DNA from 4 places in the Streptacidiphilus sp. BW17 genome. Region 4 is predicted to be linked to each of the others. Evidence: riboswitches for the same ligand, from Rfam matches in the RefSeq annotation. Region 4 holds a riboswitch; each other region holds the start of a gene.
What was found. A riboswitch is a leader RNA that binds a small molecule or an ion and turns the genes downstream of it on or off. The one in region 4 is predicted to bind cyclic di-AMP.

Region 1 (7,169 bases), on a different contig from region 4:
CGGAGCTGGGCCGACAGTCGGAGCCGAGCCGCCGGTCCGTGGCGACGGTTCCGTAGACTGGGGCGCATTGTGACCAGCCAGCCCACCGCCCTCGTTCCCCCGGCCGCCGCACGCCCCGAGGCCTCCGGCACCGGCACCGGCACCGGCACCGGCACTGACGCGCCGCGTCCCGGCGACCCCGTCTCGCCGGAGCTCCACACCGAGCGCCGGATCCGCAGCTTCCACCCGCGCAAGGGCCGGATGAGCACCGCGCAGTACGACGCGCTGGAGCGCTCCTGGGACGCGTGGGGCATCCGGATCGACGGCGAGCGGCAGCTGGACCTGGACGCCTGGTTCGGGCGGACGGACGCCGAGGTGGTGCTGGAGATCGGCTTCGGCATGGGCGACGCCACCGCGATCATGGCCGCCGCCGAGCCCGAGCGCTGCATACTCGCGGCCGACGTGCACACCCCCGGCCACGGCAACCTGCTGCGCCGGATCGAGTCCGACGGCCTCGACAACGTCCGCCTGGCCGAGGGGGATGCCGTGGTGCTGCTCCGGGACCAGCTGGCGCCCGCGTCCCTGGACGGGCTGCGGATCTACTTCCCGGACCCGTGGCCCAAGGCCCGCCACCACAAGCGGCGGCTGATCCAGCCCGAGTTCACGGCGCTGGCCGCGTCCCGGCTCCGCCCCGGCGCGACGGTGCACTGCGCGACCGACTGGGAGCCCTACGCGGAGCAGATGCTGGAGGTGCTGACCGCCTCCCTCGACCTGGTCAACCTGCACGACGACTTCGCGCCGCGTCCGGACTGGCGGCCGGTGACCAAGTTCGAGCGCCAGGGGCTGGCCAAGGGCCACGTCGTCCGCGACCTGCTCTTCCGTCGACGCTGAGCTGCGGTCCGGGCGCCTGCGCGCGTGCATCGCACCCCTGTGGTGATCGTGCGGTGACCGTACGGGCACAAGTCCTTACCCGCTGATCCGCCGCCCCGCTAAGGTCATGGGGTGAGCAGCGCGCAGCACGAACCCCCGGCGAACAGCACCGCCGGGGACTCGACCGGGCCGATATCCGGCACCGGCACCGAAACCCCCCTCCCGCCCACCGGCTCCGCCGAACCGGTCGCACCCGTGGCCGTCGACGTGCCGCTGCCCGAGGGTCTGCCGACGGCTCCCCAGCCGGGGACGGCCGGGCTGCCTTTCGAGCCGCCGCGCGCCCTTCGCTACAAGGTCCGCCGCAACCTGCTGGAGAACCGCTGGCTGCGTATCGCGCTGGTGGTGATCGCCTTCGCCGCGTGCGGGGCGGCGATCCTCAACATGGTCCACACCCAGACGGGGACCGCCGGGTTCGTCGTCGGCGTCGCGCTCGCCGTGCTGCCGGTGCCGCTGGTGCTGGGCGCCTACCACTGGCTGGACCGGGTCGAGCCGAAGCCCGCGCGGCTGCTGCTCTTCTGCTTCGGCTGGGGCGCGTGCGCGGCCACGCTGGTGGCGATCCTGGCCAACGACTGGGCCACCTCGCTGCTCATCAGCCACCAGGTGGGCGGCGGCGAGACGCTGGGCGCGAGCCTGGTCGCGCCGCTGGTCGAGGAGTCGTCCAAGGCCGCGCCGCTGCTGCTGATCTTCCTCTTCCGCCGCCGTGACTTCACCGGCATCGTCGACGGCGCGGTCTATGCCGGGTTCACCGCGACCGGCTTCGCCTTCACCGAGAACATCCTCTACATCGGCCGCTCGGTGATGGACGGAAGCAACGACGGCGGCACGGGCATAGCAGCGACCGTGATGACCTTCGTGATGCGCGAGGTGATGTCGCCGTTCGCGCACCCGCTCTTCACCTCGATGACGGCGGTGGGCTTCGGGCTCGCGGCCATCAGCCGCAAGCGCTGGCAGCGGATCTGCGCCCCGATCGCGGGCTGGATCTTCGCGATGCTGATGCACGGCACCTGGAACAGCGCGCCGGTGCTCGGCCCGCTGGGCTTCTTCGGCGTCTACTTCCTCTTCATGATGCCGGTCTTCGCGCTGATGGTCTGGCTGGTGATCTGGTCGCGCGGCAACGAGCTGCGGGTGGTCGGCAAGCAGCTGGCCGTCTACGTCGCGGCGGGCTGGATCGCGCGTCCGGTGCCGCTGGTGCTGGCGTCGATGCGGACCCGCAAGCAGGCCCGGGCGCTGGCCCGCTTCCAGCGGGGGCCGACCGGCGACAAGGCGATGCGCGAGTACCAGGGCTTCGCGACCTCGCTGGCGCTGCTGCGCGAGCGGGTGGCCCGCGGCCTCGCGGTGCAGGACTTCGCGGAGCGCGAGCAGGAGCTGCTGCACCACCTGTGGGAGCGCAAGGAGACGGTCGAGGGCGTCTTCGACCGGGTCGGCGAGCAGGAGTGGTACCGCACCCACCCGCCGCTGGCCACGGCCTGGGCCGGCGCTCCGACGCCGGGCTTCGGGTATCCGTACCCGCAGCGTCCGGGCTACACGCCCTACCCGCAGCGTCCCGGTCCCGGTTACGCGCCCTACCCGCACACCCAGCCGCCGGGATACGGGCAGCAGCCGTTCGTGCCGCAGCAGCAGACGCCGCCGCAGTACGGCCGACCGCCGTACGCGGCGCAGCAGTACGGCGGCCAGCAGTACGCTCCGCGGGCATACGCTCCGCAGCAGCCGTGGCCGTACGCACCGCAGCCACAACAGCCGTCGCCGTACGCACCGCAGCAGCCGCCGCAGCAGCCGGCGGTGCCGTCCCAGGCACAGCCGAGCCCCGCGGCCGAGCAGCCTCCGGCCGAGAGCTGAGTCGGGGCTGACGTCGGGGCTGACGCCCGACGCACACGCCCGGCTCATCCTCCGTACATCCCGGCATCGCCTGTGCGTCGGGCGTACCGGAACCATCTGCCACCCCTGTCGCGTTGTCCCAATATCCGCACACGGAGGTGCGGCGACGCCGACACAGCGTCAGGAGGCAGCGCCAGTGACCGATGGCATCTATCGGATGGCCGTGACCAGTGGACACGGCCACCAGGAGACTGTTGCCCTCGCCGAGCAGCAGCTCCGGCAGTGGCTGAAGGCGTTGCACTACGACGAGCCCGGCTCGGGCAACGGTCGTCGGCGCGTCGGACCGCAGGCCGTCCTGGACCAAGTGGCCCGGGGCAAGGCGGTCCAGGGGCGGCTCGCCCGATGGCGGCTGCGCGAGTTCACCGTGCAGGGCATCTGGCAGACCTCGCTCACCGTGGCGTCCGCCCGCGACGGCCGCACCTGGGTGCAGCTCGACGCGGAGCAACTGCCGGTCCGCGGCGAGGAGCCCGCCAAGGCCCCCGTTCCCGGACTGGCCCGCGGCCTGCTGGACGTCCTGGACGCCGTCGAGGGCGAGCAGACCGGCGCGGCCCGCGTCCACGCGCTGCCCGGCATCATCGAGAAGCAGGACGTCGACGAGATCCTCGACGAACTGTGCGACCCGGACCGGCGGTTGCCGATCGTGGTCGCCAGCACTCCCCTGCACACCGACTTCGAGGACTGGCTCAACGACACCGTCGACCCGCTGCTCCGCAGTTGCAGCGGTCTGGCCGTCCTCTACGCGCTGGCTCCCGGCGCCGAGCGCACCTTCAACGCCGCGCTGGAACACCACCGCGTGTACGGCGGCGCGGTCCGCACGTACCTCCCCGGCCTCGACCCGGCCTGGGCGCCCGAGGCGGCGCGGCACCGGGTGATGTCCCGGTCCACGATCGAGGAGAACCTGCGCCGGGCCTCCGGACTGCTGGCCTGGCTGCCGCGTCGGTTGGCTGTCCAGACCCCCCTGCCGGACCAGCTGGTCGGCCTGCCGCCGCTGCGCCCCGAGGGCCTGCCGGAGGCCGACGCGATCGTGCCCGGCGGGCTGCTGGTCGACCACGAGGAGGAGGAGCTCCACGAGCAACGCGCCCGCGCCGAGGAGCTCCAGGAGGTGCGCCGCTGGCTCCGCGCGGCGGAGGAGCGCGAGTCGCAGCTGGCCGCGGAGTACGACGAGCAGTACAGCGAACTGCGCGCGGCGCGGACGGAGCTGCGCTCCCTCTCCGGCCGCCCGGCCCGTCCGCAGGACTCCGAGCCCGGCACCTTCGCCGAACTGCTGGAGCGCTGGGACGAGTTCCCGCTGCTGGAGTACACCGGCGACCCCCGCCTGACCAAGGAGCTGGACGAGCAGACCGACCACCCCACCTGGGTCCGGATGACCTGGGACGCGCTGCTGGCCCTCCAGGACTACGCGGAGGCGGCCAAGGAGGGCGCGTCCGGCGGCGACTTCCGCAGCTGGTGCGAGAACACCCCGCCGGACTGCCACCCCTTCCCGCCCCGCAAGGTGATCCGCGGCGAGTCACGCACCGTCAGCACCAACGCGAAGTGGAAGCGCGAACGCCTGCTGCCGGTCCCGACGACGGTCGACCCGTCGGGCCGCGTCTTCATGGGCGCCCACCTGCGGATAGGCGGCGGTGGAACGGCGCCGCGCCTGCACTATCACGATGACTGCTCGAACACGGGCCGGGTCTATGTCGGATACATCGGCCTGCATCTGCACAACACACGCACGAACTGACGGAGGTTCACGGTCATGGCTCAGGTCCCTTCCTCGCTGATTGCCGCGAGCGGACTCATCGGCGGCTTTGCCGTCGCCCGCGCGACGAAGCGGAGGGAACTCGGCGGGGTCGCTCTCGCCGCGGCGGGCGGCGCGGCGGCTCTGCAGTGGCGCAAGTCCGCGGGCCCGCGCACGGCCGCCGCGCTCGGCGGCCTCTACGCGGCGGCGTTCGCCGGCTCCCACCCGCTGGCGAAGAAGATCGGCGCCTGGCCGTCCGTTCTGACGGTGGCCACGGGCATGGCGGCAGCGTCCTGGGCCCTGGCGGACCGGAAGTAGTCGACCAGAAGTCAGAAGCAGGGGGCGTGGCAACACCCCTGGGGCGCGGGGCTCTGCTGATCTGCGGCTCCGCCGCGTGGGCGCGACCAGCTGAGCCCGCGCTCCCGCAGGAAGTTTCACGATTCAGGGCGCGGGGAACTGCGCGACAAGCCACTCGGGGCAGATGGTCCTCAACGAACTGAGTCATCCGCATGGGGTGGTCTCTCGCGCAGTTCCCCGCGCCCCTGAATAGTGCAACTTCCCCGCCTGCGCAGCCTGAGACGGTGCAACTACCTCAGCTGCAGAAAGCTTCTAGAGGTTCACGCCTCGCGAAGCGAGCCACGCCGTGGGGTCGACCGGCTCGGCGCCGTCCGGGCGGATCTCGAGGTGGAGGTGGGGGCCGGTGGAGCTGGCCGTCGCGCCCACGCGACCCAGCGGCTGGCCCGCTGCAACCGAACCGCCGCCCGCGACCGTGATCGCGGAGAGGTGACAGTACCAGATCTCCGTGCCGTCCGGCAGGGTCTGGACGACGCGGTAGCCGTAGCTGCCCGCCCAGCCTGCCTCGGTGATCGTGCCGGTGCCCATCGCGCGGACCGCCGTGCCCGCCGGGGCCGCGAGGTCGAGGCCGGCGTGCAGGTGGGCCCAGTAGGAGCCCACCGCGCCACGGCCTGTGTCGCTGTGGACCGCGGTGAGGGGGGCCACCAACGACTCCGCCAGGCGGGCGCGTTCGACCGCCTGCGCCTTCGCGGTGGCCGCGCTCGCGGCCTCCCTGCGGGCGGTGTTCTCGGCGGCGCGCTGCGGGACGGCCTGGGCGAGGATGCGGTCCGCAAGGGCCACACCGGCGTCCGAGCCGTGGCTGGCCGGAACCTGCTCGTCGTCCTGGAGCCGCATCGTGCCGGTGGGGCCGCCGTGCTCGGAGTGGTCCGCCGCGAGGGCGGGACCGGCCAGCCCGATGACGCTGCTGGCACCGACCGCCATGGCCGCGAGGCCCAGTGCGGCACCGCGCTGGCGCGGCACCGTGGCCGTAGGCTCGGCGACGGTCTCGACCGGGTATGACGCCATGACTGGCGTGCTCCTTTCCGTCCCTTCGCCGACCGGGTTAGCTGACGGGTTCGGAGAGGGCGGTCTCCTACGGCTGTGAGGCCGATTCACCCCGGGGTACGTGGGTCCCCGGCTCCGTGAGGATTAGGCGATCCGCGCGACGGCCGCGCGTACTGTTATTGAAAGTTAATACTAAAGCCGTCTGAAACCAAGTACTTCCCGGGGTGCAGTTGGGACGGCAGCGCCTCCAGCTGAACCTTCGTCATCAAGTCGGTCATTTCGGACAAGTGCGCCGACGGAGCCCGCCAGCACCTTCTGGAGCAGGCTGTATGCCAGGATCGGCAACAGCACCGCCGGGTTGCCGGGCATCCTGGTGGCCGCGACGACCGCGCTCGCACTGCTGTTGTTCATGCCCGACGCGTACGTCAACGCGATGGCGTCCGCCCGCGGAACCCCGAGCCGGACCGCCAGCACCCACCCGATCAGGAACGAGCCCGCGCACATCGCCGCCGCCGCGACGACCACCAGCACCAGGAAGTCCGGATCAGGACGCTCGATCACCTGACGCAGCGCGCCGCAGGCGTTGGTGTAGCTGAGGGTCACCACGACCAGCAGGTTGACCGCCTTCACCGCCGGCAGCCAGCGCTCCCGCGCCGCGCCGGACGGCAGCAGGCGACCCGTCAGCAACCCTGCCGCGCACGGCAGCACGACCGCCAGGACGGCGAACGCGCTGCACGCGTGCTCGGCCACACGATGCAGGTCGGCCGCGTACGGACCGGAGGCCAGGAATCCGCCGAGGTGCAGACCGAGCGGGATGGTGAGCGGGCTCAGCATCGTGCTGCCCACGACCAGGCCGAGCGTGAGCGTCGCGTTGCCCTCGCTGCCCTGGGCGAAGACAGTGGCCCCGGCGGCGACCGGCATTGCCCCGACCAGGGCCAGCCCGACCAGCAGGCTCTGCGCCTCGCGCGGGTTGTGCCAGCCGTCGGCCGCGAGCGCGCCGACGCCGAGCAGCAGCGTCGGCAGCAGGGCGTTGGAGGCGATCCCGACCAGCAGCGCGCGGGGACGCCGCAGCAGCGAGGGCAGCGTCTCGGCACGGGCGGTGAGGCCGGCGTTGAAGACCATCAGCGCCAGCAGCCCGGCCTGGAGCGGGAAATCGGCCCCGCCGACATGCGCCAGGCCCACCCCGCGCAGCGCGATCCCCGGCCCCGGCCACACTGCCGCGAGGACGTAGGCGAGCAGCATGATCCAGAGCAGGCGTCGCTGTACGGCGGCGAGGAGGGTGGAGAGCGGACGCATGAGGGGCACCGCCTTTCGTGCTTGTGGC
Region 2 (7,169 bases), on a different contig from region 4:
CGGAGGTTGCCAAGGAGCCCGAGGCTGAGTCCGAATCCGTGGAGGAGTCGAACAAGCCCGAAGCGGAGAGCGAGGACGAGCCGGAGGCTGAAGCACCGGAGGCGGAGGAAGCTCCCGAGGCTGAGGCTGAGGCTGAGCCCGACGCCGGCGCCGGCGCCAAGGACGAGCCTGCGGACGAGGCTGAGGCAGCCGAGGACGCGGAGGACGCCGAGGAAGAAGAGCCGGAGGCGGAGGCCGAAGGCGAGGCGCAGCCCGAAGCCGCCGAGGAGCCCGCCGCCGAGGACACCGACGAGTCCGCCGGTGACAAGCCCGCCGACGACGGCCCCACCGGTGACGAGGACGAGACGCGGGCCATGCCCGTCTTCCCGCCGCCGCTCCCGCCGACGCCGCGCGGCGGCGCGGGCGGGCCCGGCGGCACGGGCGGACCGTCGCCCGAGCCCGTTCCGGCCGGGGCCGGGGCCATGGGGACCGCCACCGCTGTGATGCCCTCGCCGGAGACCACCGCCGAGGCGATGGACATCCTGGCCACGCTGAGCCGTCGGCCGATGACCCCGGCCCGGATCGCGCTGCGGCGGATCCGGCTCTGGGGCACGTTGCTGCTGGTCCTCGTGATCGTGCTCGGCGCGGTGCAGTTGCTGCGTCCGATCCCGACGCCGACGCTCCAGTTCACCGGCGAGCAGAGCTACACCTTCTCCGGCGGCACGCCGAACCTCACCTGGCCGACGGCCGGTCAGGCCGCCGTGGCCGTACCGGGGCTGGGCGTGCTCGGGCACAGCGGGAGCGACAACCAGGTGCCGCTGGCCAGCGTCACCAAGGTGATGACCGCGTACATCGTGCTGCACGACCACCCGCTCAAGGTCGGCGACCAGGGGCCGATGGTGCCGGTGGACGCGGCAGCGGTGAACGACTACAACACCGGTAAGCCGCAGGGTGAGTCGGTGATGAAGGTCTCGGTCGGCGAGCCGCTGACCGAGTACCAGGCGCTCCAGCTGCTGCTGATCCCCTCCGCCAACAACGTCGCCCGGCTGCTGGGCCGTTGGGACGCGGGCAGTGACGCCGCCTTCGTGCAGAAGATGCAGAGCACCGCGGCCGGTCTGGGCATGACCAAGAGCGTCTACACCGACCCCAGCGGTCTCGACGCGACCACCAAGAGCACGGCCAACGACCAGCTCAAGCTGATCGAGGCGGCCATGCAGATGCCGGTCTTCAAGGAGATCGTCAGCACCCCGTCGTTCAACGCGGCGGAGAACGGCATCACGCCGAACACCAACACGCTGGTCGGCAGCAACGGCGTCATCGGCATCAAGACCGGCACCAGCACGGCGGCCCTCGGCAACCTGGTGTGGGCGGCGGAGCAGAACGTCGGCGGTTCGCAGCAGCTGATCCTGGGCGCGGTGCTGAGCCAGCCCGCGATCGGGCCGGGGCCGGGGCAGGGCATCCTCGCCCAGGTGCTGCAGAAGAGCCAGCAGCTGATCATCAGCGCCGAGAGCGCGCTGCAGTCGCACGCCGTGATCAAGAAGGGCGACGTCGTCGGGTACGTCGACGACGGTCTCGGCGGACACACCCCGGTCGTGGCCACCGCGGACGTCAGCGTCATCGGCTGGAGCGGCCTGTCGGTGAGCACGTCGCTGCAGCCGCTCGCCGGACAGTCCGTCCCGCACAGCGCAGCCGCCGGGACGGCCGTCGGCAACCTGGTCGTGGGCAGTGGTGCCGGAGCGCAGACGATCCCGGTCGCGCTGCAGTCGGCGCTCAGCACTCCGGGCACCGGCGCGAAGCTGACCCGACTGGGCTGACGCACTGTCAGATCGCTCTCTCAGATTCCCCGCTTGAAACGGGCCCGTCCTTCGGACGGGCCCGTTGTCATGCCCGGGGGTGCAATCTTGACGACATTTCGGACATCTACGCAGGGTTGGAGTGCGAACCAATGATGGTCGATGTGACGGACCTCTCAACGGCCTTTGATCGGCTTGAGGTTTGAACTTCGATCTGCCTACGGTCGGCGTCGTTCGCACTTAAGCGGAACTGACATCTCCGGAACGCCGAGTCCTGCCGTCGGGGTTGTCAGCTGTCACCCGACGCACACCACGGCAGGAGCGGGGGACCCAGGTAAGTCGCCGGGAGCGTGTCGCTCCCGGCTCGGGGTGAAGCCGTGCTCTGCACGGCCGGGCGACTCCGGCCCGAACCCGACAGCTCACCTCGCAGGCGTGGGAGAGGACCCACACCATGACTGGTCGCCACCGCGCGCCCAAGATCGCCCGCCGTGCCTCCAAGCGCCTGCTCGCCACCGTCGGGCTGACCGGCGCAGGCCTCGCCCTTCCGCTGGTCACCGCGACCGGCGCCCACGCCGCCACCGTCTCCACCTGGGACTCCGTCGCCCAGTGCGAGAGCAGCGGTGACTGGTCGATCAACACCGGCAACGGCTACTACGGTGGCCTCCAGTTCTCGCAGTCCACCTGGGACGCCTACGGCGGGCAGCAGTACGCGTCCTCCGCCGACCAGGCCAGCAAGGACCAGCAGATCGCCGTCGCCGAGAAGGTCCTCGCGGACCAGGGCCCCGGCGCCTGGCCCGTCTGCGGCCCGCAGGCCGGTCTGACCCAGGGCGGCCCCGCCCCGGCGATCAGCACCTCCGGCTCGTCGAGCAGCTCCAACTCGACCGGCTCTTCCGGTTCGACCGCCGCGAGCGACTCGTCGGCCGCCGGCAGCACCAGCAGTTCCTCCGAGTCCGGCTCCGCCGCGTCCAGCGCCTCCAGCGCCCCGGCGACCGGCGGCTCCTCCGCCGGGCACTACACGGTCCGGACCGGCGACTGGCTCTCCACCATCGCGCAGAAGCACGATGTCTCCGGCGGCTGGGAGCGTCTGTACCAGCTGAACAAGGCGACCCTCACCCACGGCCCGAACCTGATCTTCCCGGGTCAGCAGCTGGTCCTGGGCGGCAGCGCCGCGTCCGCCCGGGCGGCACAGCCCTCGAACGACTCGGCCGGCGACTCGGACAACGACTCGTCGTCCGCCGCTTCGTCCTCGTCCTCGAACGCGTCCGCGAGCTCGAACTCCTCCGGCTCCACCCAGGCGTCCACCGGTGCGGCGACCTCGTCGAGCAGCTCGACGCAGGCCGGCTCCGGCGCGGCCGCGACGGCGATCGCCTTCGCCGAGGCGCACGTGGGCGACTCCTACGTCTACGGCGGCAACGGCCCGAACGCGTGGGACTGCTCCGGTCTGGTCCAGGCCGCTTACGCCCAGGCCGGGATCAGCCTGCCGCGCACCTCCGCCGACCAGGCCTCGGCCACCACGCCGGTCTCCCTCAACTCGCTGCAGCCGGGTGACCTGCTCTTCTGGTCCAGCGACGGCAGCGACTCCGGCGTCTACCACGTCGCCATCTACGTCGGTGGCGGCCGCTACGTCGAGGCTGCCAACCCGAGCTCGGGCGTCAAGTGGGACACCATCAGCGACTACACCCCGAGCTTCGCCGGTCGCGTCTCCTGACACACCGCACCAGGTGTGGCGTGGTGGGCCGGTCCGGGTGACCTGTCTGGCTCGGACCGGTCCGCCGCGTCGCTGTTGACGGGTTGTCGTCCGGAGGTGAGACGCAGCCCGTCGGGATTCCTCTCCCTCATGCACCCGGAGTACCGGATGCGCCGTTCACTCGGCGTCGTCCTGGTACTCCGGGTGTCGTGTCAGCCAGGCCTTGATGAACGGGCAGGTCACCTGGACCTTGATGCCCCGGCGGCGGCCGTCCTCCACGGCGGTGCGGGCCAGCAGGCCGCCGATGCCCAGGCCCTCGTAGGCGGGGCCGACGACGGTGTGCTGGTAGATCACCCGGTCGTCGTTGCGGACGTACGAGGTGAACCCGACCAGCTCTCCCTCGATCCGGGCCTCGAACCGCTGCGCCCCCGGCGCGTCGGCGACCGTGACCTCGGCCTCGCTCGTGCTCATCCTCGCCGCCTCCTGACGGTGCTGCTGCCCGTGGCTGTCCGCTTGCCGTCTTGTCTCTTTGCAGCCGTTCGTCCCTTGCAGTCTCCGTCACGCGGGCCGATTTCCCGGGAACGGACACGCGTACGTGGCCGTGTGTCTCAGGCCTCGTGCCAGCCGATCCGCTCGTGCGAGCCGTCGCAGAACGGCTTGTTGGCGCTCGCGCCGCACCGGCACAGCGCTGCGCGTACCTCGCGGGAGGGTTCGGCCGCTCCGGCAGGCGCCTCGATCCGGAGATCGCCGCGGACCAGCAGCGGGCCGTCCGGCTCCGGCGTGATCACGGTGGGACGCTCGGGCTCCTCGGCGGGGCCCTCCGGCAGCAGGTAGTGCAGTGCGCCCGTCGGGCACGCGCGCACGGCGGCGGCGACCCGCTCCGCGTCGGCGTTGGCGGGCTGGATCCACGGCCGCCGCTCCGGGTCGAACACCTCCCCGGCGCGGCGCACGCACTCGGCGTAGTGCCGACAGCGCCCGGCGTCGTAGCGGACCCGGATGCCCGGCGCCTCGTAGACCTTCACGCGATCGCCCGGCGGCAGCCCTTCGAAGCCCGCTTCTGCGTCCTGCATACTCCCATGGTCCGTCGCGGGCGCATTCACAGCAGGCCGGTGGTCACCACACGTCGCCGTCGCGCCAGTCGCAGGTCAGCTCGGCGGTCAGGTCGAGCTCCGGCGCCGGGCCGGAGGCCACGGGCAGCACGAAGAGGCAGTCCTCGGCGTCCGGCGTCCGGACCACCCCGGCGGGTGTCAGCGCCGATGCCCGGCCCTGCCACCGCTGCCAGCCGCGGGCGGCGTAGAACCCCATGGCCTCGTCGGTCGCCGCCAGCGCCCCGACGTCGTACGCGCGCCTGATCACCCGCTCCAGGGCCGCCATCACCGCCCCGCCGTACCCCTGCCCGCGCAGGCGCGCCTCGACGCCGACGCCCTCCACGTACCCGGCCCGCAACGCCTGCCCCCGGTACATCAGCCGCCGCTGCACCACCGCCGCGTGCGCGACCACCTGGCCGCCGGGCCCGCGCTCCCGGACCAGCGCGTGCACGCCCCCGAGCGAGTGCTCCCAGTCCTCCTCGGCCATGTCCGCGAAGACCCGGTACAGCAACGCCCGTGCAGCGGCGAGCTCCGCTTCGTCCAACTCGGCGGTGTGCGCGACGCGTACCTCGATCACGCATCCACTCTGCCAGGGGGAGGGCTTCCGAGCCGCACTCGGCGAGTTGCGCGCGTCAGTCCCCGCGGCCCGCACCGGCCTGGATGACGAGTTCCAACAGCTCCTGCGACGCCTGGAGTTCGTCGATGGCCTCGGTGACGCGCGCGTGCTCGCGTCGCAGTGCGGCCACCGTGTCGTCGCACACAGGCACCAGTCGTCGGCCGTCCATGCGGACGCAGGGCAGGATCAGCGCGATGGTGGCGGTGGAGAGCCTGGCGGCCAGGAGGCACCGGATCCGCCGGACCGTCTCCACGTCCTCCTCGCGGTAGGTGCGGTAGCCGCCTGAGCCGCGATCAGGGGCGAGTAGGCCCTGCTCCTCGTAGTAGCGGAGCAGCCTCGGGTGGACCCCGGTCCTGCGGGACATCTCACCGATGCGCACCTGATCCCCCCGGCCTTGACTCTCACACCGATGTCAGAGTTTACCGTCCGAGTACTGACTACTGACGGCTCTTCCGGCCGTCGGCTGGTGCTCGTCCGGAGGGAAGTAGCTTTCGTGTTCGCTGTCCAGATCGACCGACATGGTGGTCCCGAAGTCCTGCGGGTGCGTGAGGCCGCCGCCCCCGTCGCCGCGGCCGGCGAACTGCTTGTCCGCACTGTGGCCAGCACGATCAACCCGGTGGACTGGAAGACGCGGGCCTGGGACGTCGGACCCGCGTTCCCGATGACGCTCGGCTGGGACCTCGCCGGCATGGTGGTCGCCACGGAGTCGGCCGAGTTCTCGGTCGGGGACCGGGTGGTCGCGATGTCGGCCCAGCTGGCGACCGGGCTCGGGACCTGGGCCGAGCTGGTGGCGTTGCCCGCCGCTCTGGTGGCCCACGCGCCCGCGTCCGTCCCACTGGTCGAGGCCTCGGCCCTTCCGCTCGCCGGAGTCACCGCCCTGCAGGCGCTGGCTCGACTGGATCTCGTCGAGGGGCAGCGGTTGTTGGTCACGGGCGCGCTCGGCGCGGTGGGGAGGACCGCGGTGGCCCTCGCGCGGCACCGGGGCGCGGTGGTGGACGGGCTCGTCTCTCGTGCCGAACACCTGAAGCCCGCAGGAGAGTTGGGTCTGACCTCCGTCGCGTCGGCGGCCTCGGACCTGACGTCGGAGAGCTACGACGCGGTCCTCGACACCGCCGGGGTGGACGTGTCCGCCGCCCTCGTGCCGGACGGTCGCTACGTCTCCGTCGCGGACGCGCCGCTGCCCGATCTTCCGGGCGCGGAGAAGAGCTACGTCCAGGAGAACAGCGCCGATCTGGCCGAGCTGGTCCGCCTGGTGGACGCGGGGGTGGTCCGCCCGCACGTCGCCCACCACTTCTCCGTCCGCCAGGTGCGCAGGGCAACGGAGTTGGTCGAGCGCGGCGGCCTGACCGGAAAGGTGGCACTCCACTTCTGATCCCCGCGTGGCCGCTCGAAGCCCCGACGCTGATCCACAGACCCGGTACACTGAGCGCGTGGCGGGGCCGTTGACCCTGCCACGAGGGCAACGCCTCATTAGCTCAGGGGATAGAGCACGGCTCTCCTAAAGCCGGTGTCGCAGGTTCGAATCCTGCATGGGGCACAGCGCTGACCAGCGGAAAGCCCCCGGACCATGATCGGTCCGGGGGCTTTCGTGCCATTCACGCGCCGGATCGCTCGGTCCGGCCGCAGAGGAGGGCGGCGCGGAGGTCGAGGCGGTCCTCCAGGCCGGAGAGGCTGCGGCCGGTCAACTCCTCGATGCGGCCGACGCGGTAGTGGACCGTGTTGACGTGGATGTGCAGGGCGCGCGCGGTGCGGCTCCAGGACGCATCCAGGCTGAGGAAGACGTCGAGAGTGTCGAGCAGCGAGACGCTGTTGACCCGGTCGTGCTCGACCAGCGGAGCGAGAAGCCGCTCCCGGTAGGCGGTTTGGACCTCCGCCGGGATGCCGCGCAGCAGCGTCGCGAGGGAGCCGAGCCCGGCGCTGCTGCCCAGACCGTCCGACGGGTCGGCGGAGGCCAGCGCGTACTCGGCCTGGACCAGCGCGGAGCGCAGCGCGCCCGCGTTCGCGGC
Region 3 (7,169 bases), on a different contig from region 4:
TCTTGAGGCTTTGTTAAGAGCGGACGTCCGATCCGGTCACGGGGAAGACACGAGGCCTCCTCAATCACTATTGTCATCGCGCAAACGTCCGCACTCGTGTTCCAAACATCGTGTTTCAGCCGTGCACTCTGTCGTGCATGCGGACGAGTCCGCGTGTGAAGGGATTGCATCCGTCGTGGCCAATCATCGTCGTCCCAGGCAGACCAGCCGTGCCCGCGTGTCCGTGCTGACCGCGGCAGCGGCGACCGTGGTGGCGTTGTCCGCCCAGACCGCTGCCCAGGCTGCCCCGACCGTCTCGGTCAAGGACGCCCAGACCCAGGTGGACGCAGACCGCCAGGACGCATCCGTCAAGACGGAGCAGTACGACAACGCCCACCAGCAGCAGCAGAACCTGCAGCAGAAGGTGGCGGTCATCCAGCAGGAGATCGCGCGTCAGCAGGCGCAGATCAACAACGAGCTGGGCCAGCTCGGGCAGATCGCCAACGCGCAGTACGCGTCCGGCGAGATCGACCCCACCGTGCAGCTGCTGCTCTCCTCGGACCCGCAGCACTTCCTGGACCAGGCCACCTCGCAGGACGAGCTCACCGCCAACCAGACCTCCGAGCTGTCCCAGCTGGTGGCCCAGGAGGAGACGCTCAACCGGGAGAAGACCCAGGCCGCGTCCGAGCTGGCCCAGGAGCAGGCGCTGCTCTCGCAGATGAGCGCGGCGAAGTCGGAGGCGCTGGCCAAGCTGGCCCACGCGCAGTCGATCCTCAGCACGCTGACTGCCGCCGAGCAGGCCGCGGTCAACAACGCCAATAACGGCGGCGGTTACGGCAGCGGCGGCTCCACCAGCAACTGGAACGGCACCATCGACCTGAGCGGCATCTCCTCCACGGCGCGCACCGCGATGCTGGCGGCCGAGCAGTGGATCGGCAAGACCCCCTACCTGTGGGGTGGTTCGACCCCGTCCGGCTTCGACTGCTCGGGCCTGGTCATGTGGGCGTACGGCCAGGCGGGCGTCTCGCTGCCGCACTCCTCCTACTCCGACGAGTCGGTGGGTTCGCCGGTGGCGAGCCTGGCCGACGCACAGCCCGGCGACATCATCGTCCTGGAGCAGGGCGGCCACGTCGGCCTGTACGCCGGAAACGGCATGCTGCTCAACGCGCCGGAGTACGGCTACGACGTCTCGGTGCAGCCGTTGTCCTACTTCGGCTCGATTGTCGCGATCCGCCGCATGTGATCTCGTCTGTCAGTGTTCCGGTGCGTCAGCTGACGCGCCGGAATGTGGCGCGCCGACGGATCTGTGAATCCACTCACAGGTCATGCGCACGAAATCGCCTCATCCTGCGGGCGAATGACCGAATTGGCCCCCATGTCATGGCTGTTGGTCATGGCGTGGCTACGTTGTGTCCCCTGGGTGACGAGTCGTCGTAAGTGACTCGTGTTTTTTCTGACAAGGATTTGAACTGATCACGGTTCGGTCACTAGGGTCATGGGCCGAACCTCCGCGCAGGCGTTCGCCCATCCCGGGCGACAGCGGCGGTTACCGTCGAGTTCGACGACGCGGCAGGGCCATCCGGCACCCAGGGCGGCCCAACTGGGGAAGCCGTCGAGTCGGAGCCGGGGACCCACCTTCCTCGGGGTGAATCGGCGCCCGGTCGGCCGGTGTGAATCCGGACCGATGAAGCGTCGTAGGGCCTACTTCCTGGTCCGAACCCGTCAGCTCACCCGGTAGGCGGACGTAGGAAGAAGGAGTGTCGCCTTCGTGGCGTCCCATCGTCGTCCCAAGTCCCCCAGTCGTACCCGCATAACCGTTCTCACGGCAGCCGCCGCCACCGCGGTCGCGGTCTCGGCCCAGACGGCGCAGGCAGCGCCGAAGCCGACCATCAGCCAGCTTCAGGCCCAGCTCCAGCAGCTCAACGTCGAGTCCGACACCGCGATCCAGAAGTACGACCAGGCTCAGTCGGAGCTCCAGCAGCAGCAGGGCAAGGTCAACACTCTGCAGCAGCAGATCGCCCGTCAGCAGGCGGACGTCAACACCAAGCTCGAGTCGGTCGGCGAGATCGCGAACCAGCAGTACGCGGACGGCGCCGTCGACCCGACCGTCCAGCTGCTCCTCTCCTCGAGCCCGACGGACTACCTCACCAAGGCCTCCTCGCTGGGCCAGGTCACGGACAGCCAGGCGAGCCAGATCCAGGCGCTCAAGACCGCCGAGCAGGCCCTGGGCGGCCAGAAGGCCCAGGCCGAGCAGGCGCTCCAGCAGATCCAGGCCACCAACAAGCAGTTGTCCGCGCAGAAGTCGCAGGTCCAGCAGAAGATCGCGCAGACCCAGGCGCTGCTGAACTCGATGACCGCGGCCCAGCAGGCCGCCGTTGCCCGTGCGCAGGCCGCCGCCAACCAGGCCGCGGAGGCCGCCGCCGCCAAGGCCAACTCCGGCAGCTCCGGCGGCTCGGTCAACCTCGGCTCGTCCACGGCGGGCAACTCGGTGGAGGCCGCCGCCTTCGCCGCGGCGCAGACCCGTATCGGCTCGCCCTACGTCTGGGGCGCGACCGGCCCGAGCTCCTTCGACTGCTCCGGCCTGATGCAGTGGGCCTACGCGCAGGCGGGCGTCTCCATCGGCCGCACCACCTACGACCAGATCGACGCCGGCACGGCGGTCAGCTCCACGGCCGACCTGCAGGTGGGTGACCTCGTCTTCTTCAACGACGACTCGCACGTCGGCATGTACGCGGGCAACGGGATGATCCTGCACGCCCCGCACACGGGCGCGGACGTCCGCTACGAGTCGATCGACACGGTCGGCAGCATCTACGCGATGCGTCACATCTGATCGCGGCTCATGTCGCGTGCCACGGGCCCCGCTCCGATCCGGAGCGGGGCCCGTTCGCGTTCACCCCGGCTCACCCCGCCTCACTCGGACGGCCGTACGGGAGTGTCCTCCTTCGTGGTGGGTCGGTGTCCTGGGCAGGTGCGGAACCTCGGGGCGACCAGCAGACTCGTTCACCTGAGCGGCATTCGATGTGATTTTTCAGCTCTTGGGAGCTTGGACTGCTTCTGTCCGAATCGCTAACGTCAGCGCTCGGTTCCGTCCCGGAGATCATCCGGGAGAACCCTGGACCTGATGGTCCTCGACAAGCGGAGAGCGGAGAGCGAGCAGGTGGCGTCCCATCGACGAGGCAGACGCGTCGGACCGTCAGTGCTGTCGCGAGCCGCGGTGACCGTCGCTGCGGCGACCGCCGCGATGCTCACGGCCCCCGGCGGCGCGCACGCCGACCCCGTCCCCGGCGGGGCCGGCACAGCCGGCGCGAGCGGCAGTCTCACCCCGGACGAGGTGCAGCAGCAAGTCGACGCCCTCTACGCGCAGTCCGAGTCGGTCGGGCAGCAGGCCGACAGCGCACAGGAGCGGGCGGCCCGACTGCAGCACCGCGCCTCGCTGCTGCAGCAGACGCTGGCCGAGGAGCAGGCGAGCGCCAACGCGCTCGCGGCGCGGCTGGGCGAGGTGGCCACCGAGCAGTACCAGAGCGGCAGCATGGACCCGGTGATGCAGCTGCTGTTCAGCGCCCATCCGGCCGACTACCTCAGCCGCGCCGCCTCGCTCGACGAGGTGGACGCCGGTACCGCCGACGAGCTGGTCCAGCTGAGCGGTGTCGAGCGCGAGATCGAGCAGGGCAAGGCCGAGGTGCTGGCCCAGTACAGCGAGCTGGAGCAGGTGCGGCGGACCATCTCCACCACCAAGGCCGAGGCGCAGCGCCGGCTGGGCGCCGCCCAGGCGCTGCTCGGCTCGCTGACGGCGGCTCAGCGCGACCAGCTGCAGCAGGCCGAGGACGCCTCGGCCCAGCTCGCCGCCCAGGCAGCCGATTCGGTACTGCCTCCGGACCAGGGCCCGGCCGACTCCGCCGCCGCGGCGGCGCTGGCGGCGGCCCGGAGCGCGATCGGCAGCCCGTACGTCTACGGCGCGACGGGTCCTGGCGCGTTCGACTGCTCCGGTCTGATGTACTGGGCCTGGCGGCACGGCGGGGTGTCGCTGCCGCGTACGTCGCAGGAGCAGGCCTTCGCCGGGCGACGCGTGCCGGTGTCGGAGATCCGTCCGGGAGACCTGGTGATCTACTTCGGGGACATGCACCACGTCGGCATGTACGCGGGTAGCGGCATGGTCATCCACGCCCCGTACCCCGGCGCCCGGGTCCGCTACGAGAACATGCGCGACATGCCGATCGCCGCGGTGGTCCGCCCTTGATGGCGGCCGGTCAAGGACTCACCCGCCGACGGGTGCTGGTCAGCGGCGCGGCCCTGGTGGCGGCGGCTGGCGGCGCGACGGCCTGGGCGGCGTGGGCGGACGCCGCCGACGACCGGCGTGAGCAGCGGGCGGTCGAGGTCGAGCAGACGCTGGCCCGCCGGGCCGCCGCCGTCCTGGCCCGCGACGCCGCCGCACTGGCGGCCACCGTCGTCCCCGTCGCGAGCGGCGGTTCGGTGGCGACCGACCTGAGGCGGCGTCAGTACACGCTGGTCGCCAACCTGGCCGAGGTGCCGCTGGGCGACTGGCGCTACCGGGTCACCGCGCTCGACGCGTTCCCGCTGTCGCCGGTCCTCGGGGCGGGGGAGCGGGTGGCCGTGGCGGTCGAGCTCGGCTACCGGCTGGCGGGCTTCGACGCGCAGTTGGAGACCGCGACCCAGTACCTGACCTTCGAGCGGCAGCCCGACGGCCGTTGGCTGCTGGCATCCGACGGCACCGAGGGCGGGGACCACCCCGGCGGCACCGTGCTGATCTGGGACCTCGGCCCGGTCCGGGCGGTCCGCGGCCGGTACAGCCTGGTCCTCGGACTGCGCGACCCGGCCACCCTGGCCGCGATCGGCGCGGAGGCCGACCGCGCGGTCCCGGCCGTCAGCGCCGTCTGGGGGACCAGGTGGGGACAGCGCACCGTCGTGCTGGCCCCGCTGGCGAGCGACCAGTTCGGTGCGCTGCTCGACGCCGATCCGGCGGCCTTCGCCGACATCGCCGCCGTCACCACCGGCGAGCTGGGTGCGTCCGAACTCGGCCGGACCGAGCGGATCACGCTCAACCCGGTCGCCTGGGACGGTCTCAGCGCTCTGGGCCGACGGGTCGTCACCACCCACGAGACCACGCACGTCGCCACCCGCGCGGAGACCGTCACCTGGACGCCGCGCTGGCTCTCCGAGGGCGTTGCGGACTGGACCGGCTACCTCGGCACCGGCCGTACCCCGCAGCAGATCGCCGTCGAACTCGGCAGCGCCCTGACCTCCGGCGGCCCGGGCAGCTCGGGCGCTGCAGCCCGGCTGCTGGCGGCCCTGCCCGCCGACGCCGACTTCGCCGGCACCGCACCCGCCCTGCAGGAGGCGTACCAGAAGGCCTGGTTCGCCTGCCGCAGCGTCGTGCTGCACCACGGACAGGCCAAGCTGGTCGCGCTCTACGCCGCCGTCGCCGCGACCGGCGGCCGGGGTGGGCAGGACGCGGCGGTGGACGACGCGCTCCACTCGACGCTGGGCGTCGGCACCGCCGCGTTCACCGCGCAGTGGCGCGCGGACGTGGAGGCGGCGCTCAGGCGCTGACCTCTTCGGCGTCGCGCTCGCGTTCCACGGCGTCCGGCACCTGCGGCAGTTCGGGCGACGCGCTGGAGACGGTCGCCCGCCAGAGCCGGACGAAGGCCAGCACCGCCGCGGCGAGCAGCAGCAGGTTGCGGGTCCCTATGATCACCAGGCCCAGCTCGGTCCGGCCGGTCAGCTGGCCGAACATGAACGGGAACTCGACCGTGGTCACCGGCACCGCCACCGCCACCAGCCACGCCACCGGTCGCATCACCGAGCCCCGCAGCGTGAGGCAGACGGCGGCCAGCCCGACCAGCCACAGCAGGTACTGCGGGCTGATCACCCGGCTGGTCACCACGAAGAGCAGCACCGCGGTCAGCCCCGCGTCGGCGGCGGTCGCGGGCGTCCAGTTCCGGACGCGCAGCCGCCACAGCGCGAGCAGGGCGAAGGCGATCACCGAGCTCGCCACCATCACCCCGCTCATCGTGGCCACATGCGGGCCGAGCACCTCGAGCGAGCCGTAGTTCATCGCCACGGTGCCCTGCCAGTGCAGGAAGACGCTGGCGAACAGGAACGGCAGGGCGCCCAGCGACTCCACCTCGATGCCCCGGCCCTCCTGGAAGCCGAGGAAGGAGAACGCGCCGTGCGTGGAGACCAGGAAGAGGAAGCCGACCAGCGCCGCGCTCAGCGCGCACGACGTCACGACCTTGCGCCAGCGCCGTCCGCGACCCGCGCCGATCAGCAGCAGCACCGGCCACACCTTCAGCATCGCGCCGACGGCGGTCAGCACCCCGGCCAGCTTCGGCCGCCGGACCAGCGCGACCAGTGCGGCCATCGCCACGACGGTGACCACCAGGTCGAACCGGGCGTACAGCGTCGGCCCGAGCAGCGGCGGCACCACCACCCAGAGCCAGACGCCCGCCCTGTTGCGGGATGTCCCATCGGTCCGCTCGGTCCCGGAGCGGCGGAGACGCAGCAGCAGCCACAGGCCGAGCGCGTCGCAGAGGCCGATCAGCACCACGAAGCCGACGAAGTAGGACGCGGGCACCGCAAGCGGAGCCAGCATCACGAGGGCGGCCAGCGGCGGATACTGCCAGGTGACGTCGTCCATCGGAAACGTCCCGGAGCGCAGCACCTCGGCCCAGCCCTGGTAGATCACCTTGACGTCGCTGGTCACGTCCATCATGTGCGGTATTTTCAGGACGCCGAGCACCAGCAGGACCACCAGCGCACGTCCCAGCACCCACCCGCACCAGGCGGACGGGACGGTCGGGTCGAACTGGGGACGGTGCCGTCCTGGGGTGGCTCCGTCAGCTGGCTTTTTACGCATTGCCCTATCGTACGGATCAGCCCTCCCCGGACCGAGGAACCGCACGCGTGAACAAGACCCTCATCGTCACCAACGACTTTCCCCCGCGCCAGGGCGGCATCCAGACCTTCGTGCACAACATGGCCGTCCGGCTTCCCGCCGACCAGGTCGTGGTCTACGCCTCCACCTGGCGCGACGGGACCGAGGTGCGCGCGTTCGACGCGGAACAGCCGTTCGAGGTGATCCGGGACCGGACCACCATGCTGCTGCCGACGCCGAGGGTCACCCGACGGGCGGCGGAGCTGCTGCGCGCCCACGGTTGCTCGTCCGTCTG
Region 4 (7,169 bases):
TCGCTGACGGCGGCGTCGACGGTGGCCAGGGCGTCGGTGATGTCGAACGGGTTGACCGCGATGTCACCGCAGTCCGCGACCTGCTGCTTGGCGAACGGCGCGACCTGCTGGGCCGGGTTGTACGGACGCAGCAGCCGGCTGGCCTCACGCACGGCGGTCGGCCCGAAGCGCGCGCCGGGCCGGTAGGACACACCGGAGTCGAACGGCACACCGACCACGGCGACGTCGACCCGCTCGACCTGGTCGCGGCGCGGCAGCCGGGCGAAGGTGGCGGGCCCGGCGTAGCGGGGGGTGGCCGAGGAGTCCACGGGGCCGATGGGCACGGGGCCGGTCGGCGGCGTTGCGGACGAGGGCGACGAGGGCATGCGCTGCACTCCTTCGGACGATCACGTTACGGCCGCACCGCACCCCGCCACGCGACGGCGGACGGGGAGCTTCGGCCTCGTGGGAACGATAGGCAGGGACCTGCTTCGATGCGCCTGTCCATTACGGACAGGGGTTCAGGAGTGGGATTCCATTTCGTACAGCGTGCGTACGGCGTCGAAGTAGAGCGGGTGTCACGTCCCGGCCCAGAACCGGCGCACCTGCTCCAGCCGGTCGAGGTGGTCCTCGACCCAGCCATCCTCGACTCGGAAGCCCAGCCCCAGGGTTATCCGCTCCGGATCGAGCAGCGACACGGTCGCCCATCCGTTGTCGTGCAGGTGCAGCGTGAAACCCAGCCCGCGACCTGTGTCGATCTGGGCTGCCCGTCCCGGGACCAGCTCGCACAGCCCTGCCTCCCACTCGTCCAATTGCCCCAGGAACAGCCAGAGGTCCAGCCGGGCGTCGACAAAGCTCGCGGAGGCGAGTGCCTCCGCGCGCACCGAGTCGTGCCTGGTCAGTGGCGACGGCTCTCCGGCGATACGGACGATGAAGTGCCCGTCCGCATCTGCGAGATGGACGAGGTCCACTGGGGCAGAGCCGGCAGGGTGCGTCATGGCGTCGCTCGCTCTCGTGCGGTGGAGAAGGCGGAAAGACGGATGGGTGCGCTGGTGGACGTCATCCTGACACTGGGGACTGACAGGCCCGATCACTCCTCCACCAGATCGCTCGAACCGGCCAGATCGCTCGACCGGCCAGCTCACTCCCCGGCCAGATCGCGGGCCAGGAAGGCCAGGGCCAGGTCCATCCGCTCGGTCGCGGACTCCAGGTCCCGGCCGCTGGCCTGGGCGATGCGGCGGATCCGGTGACGCAGCGTGTGGCGGTGGACCCCGAGGTCCGCCGCGGCGGCCTCCCAGGCGCCGTTGGCGTCGAGGAAGGCGCGCAGGGTCGGGAGGGTCTGGCCGCCGTCGAGGATGTCCTCCAGCGGGTCGAGCACCGCGGAGGCGAAACCTGCCAGCACCGTCGGGCCGCCGAGCGACAGCAGCAGACCCGAACTACCGGCGCCCGCCGCGTCCGTGACGCGGGTACCGGTACGGCGGCCGACGCCGAGCGCGTAGCGGGCCTGCCGAAGCGCGGCGGGCCCCTCCTCGGGCCGGACGGCGGCGCTGACGCCGACGCGGATGTCGCCGAGCTCGCCGAGCGGCAGCGCGCTCTCGACGTCGCCCTCCTCCGGCAGCAGCACCGCCGCGACGGGTTCGCCCGCCGAGCCGCCGCCCGATCGCGGACCCGGGTCCGCCAGGTCGAACGCGGCGATGCCGGGCGCGACCAGCGCGATCCGGTCCAGCAACGGGGCCCTGTCGCCCGTCGCGCCCTCCACGTGCAACGCCCCGATCCGCAGCCGCCGAACGGACGGACCGCCCGTCTCCGCCCCTGCCCCGCCGCGCGCCGCCCGCAGCAGGCCGTCCGCCAGTTCGGCGGAGAGCTCCTCGGTCACCAACCGCCGCAGCGCCGCGCCCCGCGCCTCCCGGGCGAGGCGTCCCGCCGCGGCCGTCCGCTCGGCGTCGAGGGAGAGCAGGCAGGCCGCCGTCGCAGCGAGCGCGCGCTCGTACGTGCCGGGCGCGCTCGGGCCGCCGACCAGCAGGAAGCCGAGCAGCCGGTCCACCCCGAGCGGCATCGCCCGCACCTCGCCCTCCGGCCCGGAGACGACCGCGCCGCCGCGCAGGCCGGCCGCGCGCAGCCGCTCCAGCTCGGGGTCGATCAGTCCGGCCCGCTCCGCCGCCGCGGCCGGCTCGGCAACCAGCGGATGGCCGAGCGGGTCGGTGACCACCACCCAGCGCTCGGTGGAGCGCGCCAGCGCGGTCAGCAACGGCGCGGGACCGCCGCCGCGCGCCGCCGCGGCCGTCAGCGCGCGCTGGGCGTCGTGCGCCTTGGCCAGCTCGGCGTACTGGTCCTCCGCGAGCCGGGCGAAGACGGCCTTGGTGACCGCGATGAACGGGGTCTGCTGCGGGACCTCCAGCAGCGGCAGGCCGCAGTGGTCGGCAGCCTCCGCCAGCCACTGCGGGGCCTGCTGGAACGCCAGTTCCGCGCCCAGTCCGAGCGCCAGCGCGCTGGCCCCGGCCTCCGCGATCCGGCCGAGGTAACCCTCCGCATGCTCCGGGCTCAGCAGCATGCCGGTGGTCATCATCAGCTCGCCGCCCTGCAGCCACGGCGCGGGGTCGGGCACCTCGCTGACGTGCGCGGACGCGAGCGGTCGGTCCAGGCCCGCCAGGCCCGCCACCGCGCGCAGTCCGAGCCCCGGTTCGGCCAGCAGGCCACGTACAGTAAGCATGGATTCATTCTTACGCGCCGCTGTCCATCATGGAACGCCACCATGGCCAGGCGCTCCCAAACGGAGCGGAACCGCGACCCGCCACGAGTGACAAGGTGTGCCAACCGGCGGATTTCCGACCGGGATGTCCATCCTGGCCGCACCCACTGGCGGCCACCGTCCCGAGGGGCTGCACATGGCCGTCTCCGATGAGACCCGAGCGCCGGGCGGACGCCCGTCCGGCACCGCCGCGCACGAGCCCCGCGCGCAGCGCGCCGCCGGCGGTGGCGGAGGCCTGATCGAGGTCCGCTCCATCGACTACGTCCCGCCGGAGGAGCGCCACGGCAAGGTGTGGCACCAGGGCCCGTTCTGGTTCACCGGCAACTTCGTGCTGACCACCATGGTCACCGGCTTCCTCGGCCCGACGCTGGGCCTGCCGGTCGCCTGGTCGATCCTCGCCGTGGTCCTCGGCGCGTGTTTCGGCACCTTCTTCATGGCCTTCCACGCCAACCAGGGCCCGCGGATGGGCCTGCCGCAGATGATCCAGTCCCGCGCGCAGTTCGGTCTGCGCGGCGCGGTGCTGCCGTTCGCCGCGGTGGTCTTCGTCTACGTCGGCTTCAACGTCTTCAACGTGGTGCTGGCGACCGAGGGACTGCGCACGGTCCTGCCGGGCGGAACCTGGCTCTGGTACCCGCTGCTGATCGCGCTGGCCGTGGTGCTGGCCGTGGTCGGGCACGACCTGATCCACCTGGTCGAGCGCTGGCTGACGTACATCCTGATCGTGGTCTTCGGCGTGCTGACCGTCTACGCGGTCTTCGGCCACTGGGCGCACGCCCACGGCGGCGGCTCGGGCGGCGGGTTCTCCTGGACGACGTTCCTGGTGGTCTTCTCCGCCGCGGCCGGCTACCAGATCAGCTATGCCGTCTACGTCTCCGACTACTCCCGCTACCTGCCGGAGGACGTCCCCGCCCGCAAGGTGATCTGGTGGACCTACCTCGGCGCGGCCGGCTCGGCGGTCTGGCTGATGTCGCTGGGCGCGCTCCTCGGCTCCCGCCTGCCCGGCGCGGACGCGGTCGCGGCCGTCCGCACCGTCGGCAACGCGCTGCTGCCCGGCTTCGGCACCTTCGCGGTGCTGGTCTCGGTCGTGGCGATCATCGGCATCATGGGCGTCAACGCCTATGGCGCGATGCTCACTTCGACGAGCGCGGTCGACGCGTTCAAGAAGGTCCGGCCGACCGTCCGTACGCGGGTCGTGGGCATCGTCGCGATCGAGCTGATCGTGCTGGTCGTCGCGCTGTCGCTGCCGTCGAACTACCTGGCGAGCTTCAACAACTTCCTGCTGCTGATGCTCTACTTCCTGGTCCCGTGGACGGCCGTCAACCTGGTCGACTTCTACGCGGTCCGGCGCGGGCACTACGACATCGCGGCCATCTTCGACCCGAACGGCGAGTACGGCCGCTGGTCCCCGGCGGGTCTCACCTCGTACGTGGTCGGCATCGTGGCGATGGTCCCGTTCATGGCGCTGTCGTTCTACACCGGCCCGATCGCCAAGGCCCTCGGCGGCGCGGACATCTCCTTCGGCGTCGGCCTGATCGTCGCCGGCGGGCTCTACTACGCCCTGACCGGCTCCGTCCGCCGAAACCTGGCCCTCGCGGCCTGACGGCCCGTCCGGGTGCGCGAGCCCGTCCCGCTCGCGCACCCGAACCGGTCGTCGTCAGACGGTGCGGCCCAGCGCGTCGGCGTCGGCCAGTATTCGGCGTCGGCTCACCGCAAGCCACCGCGCAGCTGCGGCGACGCCCCCGGCCTCGGCAAGCGCGTGAAGGACCAACAGGCGCTTGGGATCGAGTTCCATGCACGCATCACATCACGGCGCAGGCGTGAGCAGTCCGCGAGCGTACGACGGATCCGAGGACGGATCCGTCGTACCGAGCACAGTGAACGCACGTGCCTAGATGTGCCGCATCGCGTAGATCGTGCCGACCGTCGCCATGGGCTCGAAGCGGACGAAGGCGCCGGTGTGCGGGGCGTGGAGGATATAGCCGTTGCCCGCGTACATCCCGACGTGCTCGCCGCCGTTGAAGAAGACCAGGTCACCCACCCGCAGGTCGGCCACCGAGGTGACCGGGGTCCCGTAGGTGAGCTGGGAGTAGGTGTCCCGGCCCAGCTGGTAGCCGGCCTGGGCGTAGGACCACATCATCAGACCCGAGCAGTCGAACTGGTCCGGTCCGTCATAACTCCAGTGGTACGGCAGGCCGATGCGTGTCTTGGCCGCGGCGAACGCCGCCATCTCGATCGAGTCGCCGGGCGTCGCGCCGCTGAGGTTCGGGGTCGTGGTGCTGCCCTGGGAGCCGCCGCCGGTCAACGTCGCACGCTGGGCGGCGGTGACGGAGTCGAGGAGCTTCTGGGTCTGTGCGACCTTCTGCATGACCGCGGCCTTGGCCGCCGCGGCCTGCTGCAGCATGGCGTCGAGTCGGCCCAGCTCCGACTCCGCCTGGGCCTTCTCCGTGTCGAGGATCTTCTCCTCCGCCTGGAGCTGGGCCAGCTGGTCGGTCTGGCTCTGGCTCACCTCGTCCATGGTGGACGCCTTGGCGAGGAAGTCGTCCGGGCTCGCACTGAGCAGCAGCTGAACGGTCGGATCGACGCTGCCGTTCGCGTACTGCGTCGCGGCCAAGGTGCCGACGCCCTCCAGCAGGACGTTCACCTTGGCCTGCTCCCTGGCGATCTCGTCCTGGAGCACGGACACCTTCTGCTGGAGCTGTTGGGCCTGCTCCTGGACCTGGTCGTAGCTCTGGACCGCTTTGTCGGTCTCGTTGTTGAGCTGGTCGAGCTGCGCCTTGAGCTGGCCGGTGGACGGTGTGGGCGCGGCCTGGGCGGCCTGCGCGGAGAGCACGACGCCGGTGGCCGCCGCAGCGGTGACGAGGGTGACGCGGGCGCGACTGGGCGCCTTGGCACGACGGTGGGACGCCACGACGGGCGGACTCCGTTCTTCCTTGTCCGCCTACCGGGTGAGCTGACGGGTTCGGACCGGAAGAGTGGCCCTACGACGTCTCACCACCACGCGCTTCCGCCGGTGGCCCTGACGCCGATTCACCCCGGGAACGTGGTTCCCCGGCTCCGACCGCGCGGCTCGCAGGTCCCGCCTCTGGGAACCCCCGCGCCGCAGGTCGAACTCGGCGGGACCGTCACGGCCCCCCGAACGGGTGGTCGACTGCGCAACGGTTCGATCCAGAACCATAGTTGTCGGATCGTCATGAAATCAATATCGGGACGAGAGAAACAGGTGGTACTCCCGAAAGCAGTGTCAACCAGGCGGGTTGCCGGTGACGCCGGGGCCGAAGGGGGTGACCGAGAAGAGGTTGTCGCAGTTGGTCACCTGGCCCGGGAAGACCAACGAGGCGCGGCTGCCAGGCGGGTAGATCCGCATCGAGGTGGAGGTGGGGAGGCACTCGCTCGGGTTGTTGGTCTGCCGGTTGACGGTGTGGATGGTGTCGCTGGCCGACGCGCCCGGCGCGAGGACGACAGGGCTGTACCCGATGTGCTCGTACGTCGCGGGCGCGCCGATCTGGGCGCCGTGGGCGTCCAGCATGGACAGCCCGGGATAGCCGGTGACGTGACAGGGCGCCGAGCTGTGGTTGGTAACCACCAGGTAGGAGTAGATCTGACCCGCGCCCGCGTTCCCGCTGCCGAGCGCCGCGCTGAGCTGCGAGGCCGTGCAGAGCGGCGTCCCGCCTCCGGAACCGGAACCGGACCCCGTGGAGCCGGGTGCGGGTGTCGCGGAGACGCTCGCCTGCGCTGTGGGCGGCGAGGTGGGCGTGCTCGACGACGTGGGGCTGGGCGCCTGGGTCGGCACGGCGCTCGGGGACGCGCTCGGGCTGGGGCTCGTGCTGACCGGAGCGGGGGTGGGCACGGCCTGGGTCGCGGACGCCGGAGGCGTGACCACCTCTCCCGGCCCTTGCGGCGCGGGTACGCCGACGAGGTAGAGGGACACTCCCAGCACGGCGACGCACGCGGTCGCACCGGCCAGGGCACGCTTGCGCTTCCGCCGCACCGCACGCCGCCGGATCTGCGTGAACGCGCCCTCGGGGATGGGCATCGGCTCGATCGGCAGCAGCAGGTCGCCGAGGTCACCCAGATCACTCAAGTCGCCCAAGTCGCCCCGTGACTCAGGTCCGTCGGTGTCGGTCGGCTCCCCGCCGAGCGTGTCCGTCTCGGGCCCGACAGGGTCACCCGCGGGAACGTCGCGCTCGTTGGCCTGGTTGGCCTCGTTGCCCTCGTCGCGCTCGGTGGCGTCGCTGGGCTCGGTGGCGTCATTGGGCTCGTTGGGGTCGCCCGCGTGGCCGCGTGGGTCAGCGGGTCCGTTCATGGAGTCCCCCAAGGGTCGCGCGGAGCAGTTCGCGGGCGGCGTGCAGGTCGGACTTCACGGTGCCCTCGTTGCGGCCGAGTCGCACCGCGACTTCGCGCACCGGAAGGTCCGCGAAGTAGTACAGCAGCACCGGGTCGC

Region 1: it holds a riboswitch for cyclic di-AMP, as region 4 does, so the genes downstream of both, ABH940_RS23840 (M23 family metallopeptidase) here and ABH940_RS19915 (NlpC/P60 family protein) in region 4, are expected to answer to the same signal.
Region 2: it holds a riboswitch for cyclic di-AMP, as region 4 does, so the genes downstream of both, ABH940_RS14470 (transglycosylase family protein) here and ABH940_RS19915 (NlpC/P60 family protein) in region 4, are expected to answer to the same signal.
Region 3: it holds a riboswitch for cyclic di-AMP, as region 4 does, so the genes downstream of both, ABH940_RS03105 (NlpC/P60 family protein) here and ABH940_RS19915 (NlpC/P60 family protein) in region 4, are expected to answer to the same signal.

Annotation. Positions count from the first base shown of each region.
Region 1 covers NZ_JBGCCR010000021.1:15,308-22,476, forward strand. Annotated here, with positions in the region: gene trmB (tRNA (guanosine(46)-N7)-methyltransferase TrmB) at 70-870, shown strand; gene ABH940_RS23825 (PrsW family glutamic-type intramembrane protease) at 982-2,745, shown strand; gene ABH940_RS23830 (hypothetical protein) at 2,921-4,510, shown strand; gene ABH940_RS23835 (hypothetical protein) at 4,526-4,825, shown strand; gene ABH940_RS23840 (M23 family metallopeptidase) at 5,117-5,866, opposite strand; cyclic di-AMP (ydaO/yuaA leader) riboswitch at 5,879-6,006, opposite strand; gene ABH940_RS23845 (bile acid:sodium symporter family protein) at 6,038-7,141, opposite strand.
Region 2 covers NZ_JBGCCR010000009.1:226,139-233,307, reverse strand. Annotated here, with positions in the region: gene ABH940_RS14475 (D-alanyl-D-alanine carboxypeptidase family protein) at 1-1,793, shown strand, start outside; cyclic di-AMP (ydaO/yuaA leader) riboswitch at 2,064-2,218, shown strand; gene ABH940_RS14470 (transglycosylase family protein) at 2,224-3,480, shown strand; gene ABH940_RS14465 (GNAT family N-acetyltransferase) at 3,637-3,930, opposite strand; gene ABH940_RS14460 ((4Fe-4S)-binding protein) at 4,068-4,529, opposite strand; gene ABH940_RS14455 (GNAT family N-acetyltransferase) at 4,573-5,124, opposite strand; gene ABH940_RS14450 (MerR family transcriptional regulator) at 5,180-5,542, opposite strand; gene ABH940_RS14445 (NADP-dependent oxidoreductase) at 5,657-6,535, shown strand; tRNA gene ABH940_RS14440 (tRNA-Arg) at 6,628-6,700, shown strand; gene ABH940_RS14435 (helix-turn-helix domain-containing protein) at 6,759-7,169, opposite strand, start outside.
Region 3 covers NZ_JBGCCR010000002.1:220,933-228,101, reverse strand. Annotated here, with positions in the region: gene ABH940_RS03110 (NlpC/P60 family protein) at 218-1,222, shown strand; cyclic di-AMP (ydaO/yuaA leader) riboswitch at 1,580-1,736, shown strand; gene ABH940_RS03105 (NlpC/P60 family protein) at 1,748-2,812, shown strand; gene ABH940_RS03100 (NlpC/P60 family protein) at 3,197-4,219, shown strand; gene ABH940_RS03095 (hypothetical protein) at 4,219-5,550, shown strand; gene ABH940_RS03090 (glycosyltransferase 87 family protein) at 5,540-6,856, opposite strand; gene ABH940_RS03085 (glycosyltransferase family 4 protein) at 6,904-7,169, shown strand, end outside.
Region 4 covers NZ_JBGCCR010000015.1:89,703-96,871, reverse strand. Annotated here, with positions in the region: gene speB (agmatinase) at 1-365, opposite strand, end outside; gene ABH940_RS19935 (DUF5959 family protein) at 558-977, opposite strand; gene ABH940_RS19930 (PucR family transcriptional regulator) at 1,121-2,689, opposite strand; gene ABH940_RS19925 (cytosine permease) at 2,865-4,328, shown strand; gene ABH940_RS19920 (hypothetical protein) at 4,383-4,520, opposite strand; gene ABH940_RS19915 (NlpC/P60 family protein) at 4,617-5,636, opposite strand; cyclic di-AMP (ydaO/yuaA leader) riboswitch at 5,649-5,806, opposite strand; gene ABH940_RS19910 (DUF4232 domain-containing protein) at 5,970-7,031, opposite strand; gene ABH940_RS19905 (RNA polymerase sigma factor) at 7,015-7,169, opposite strand, start outside.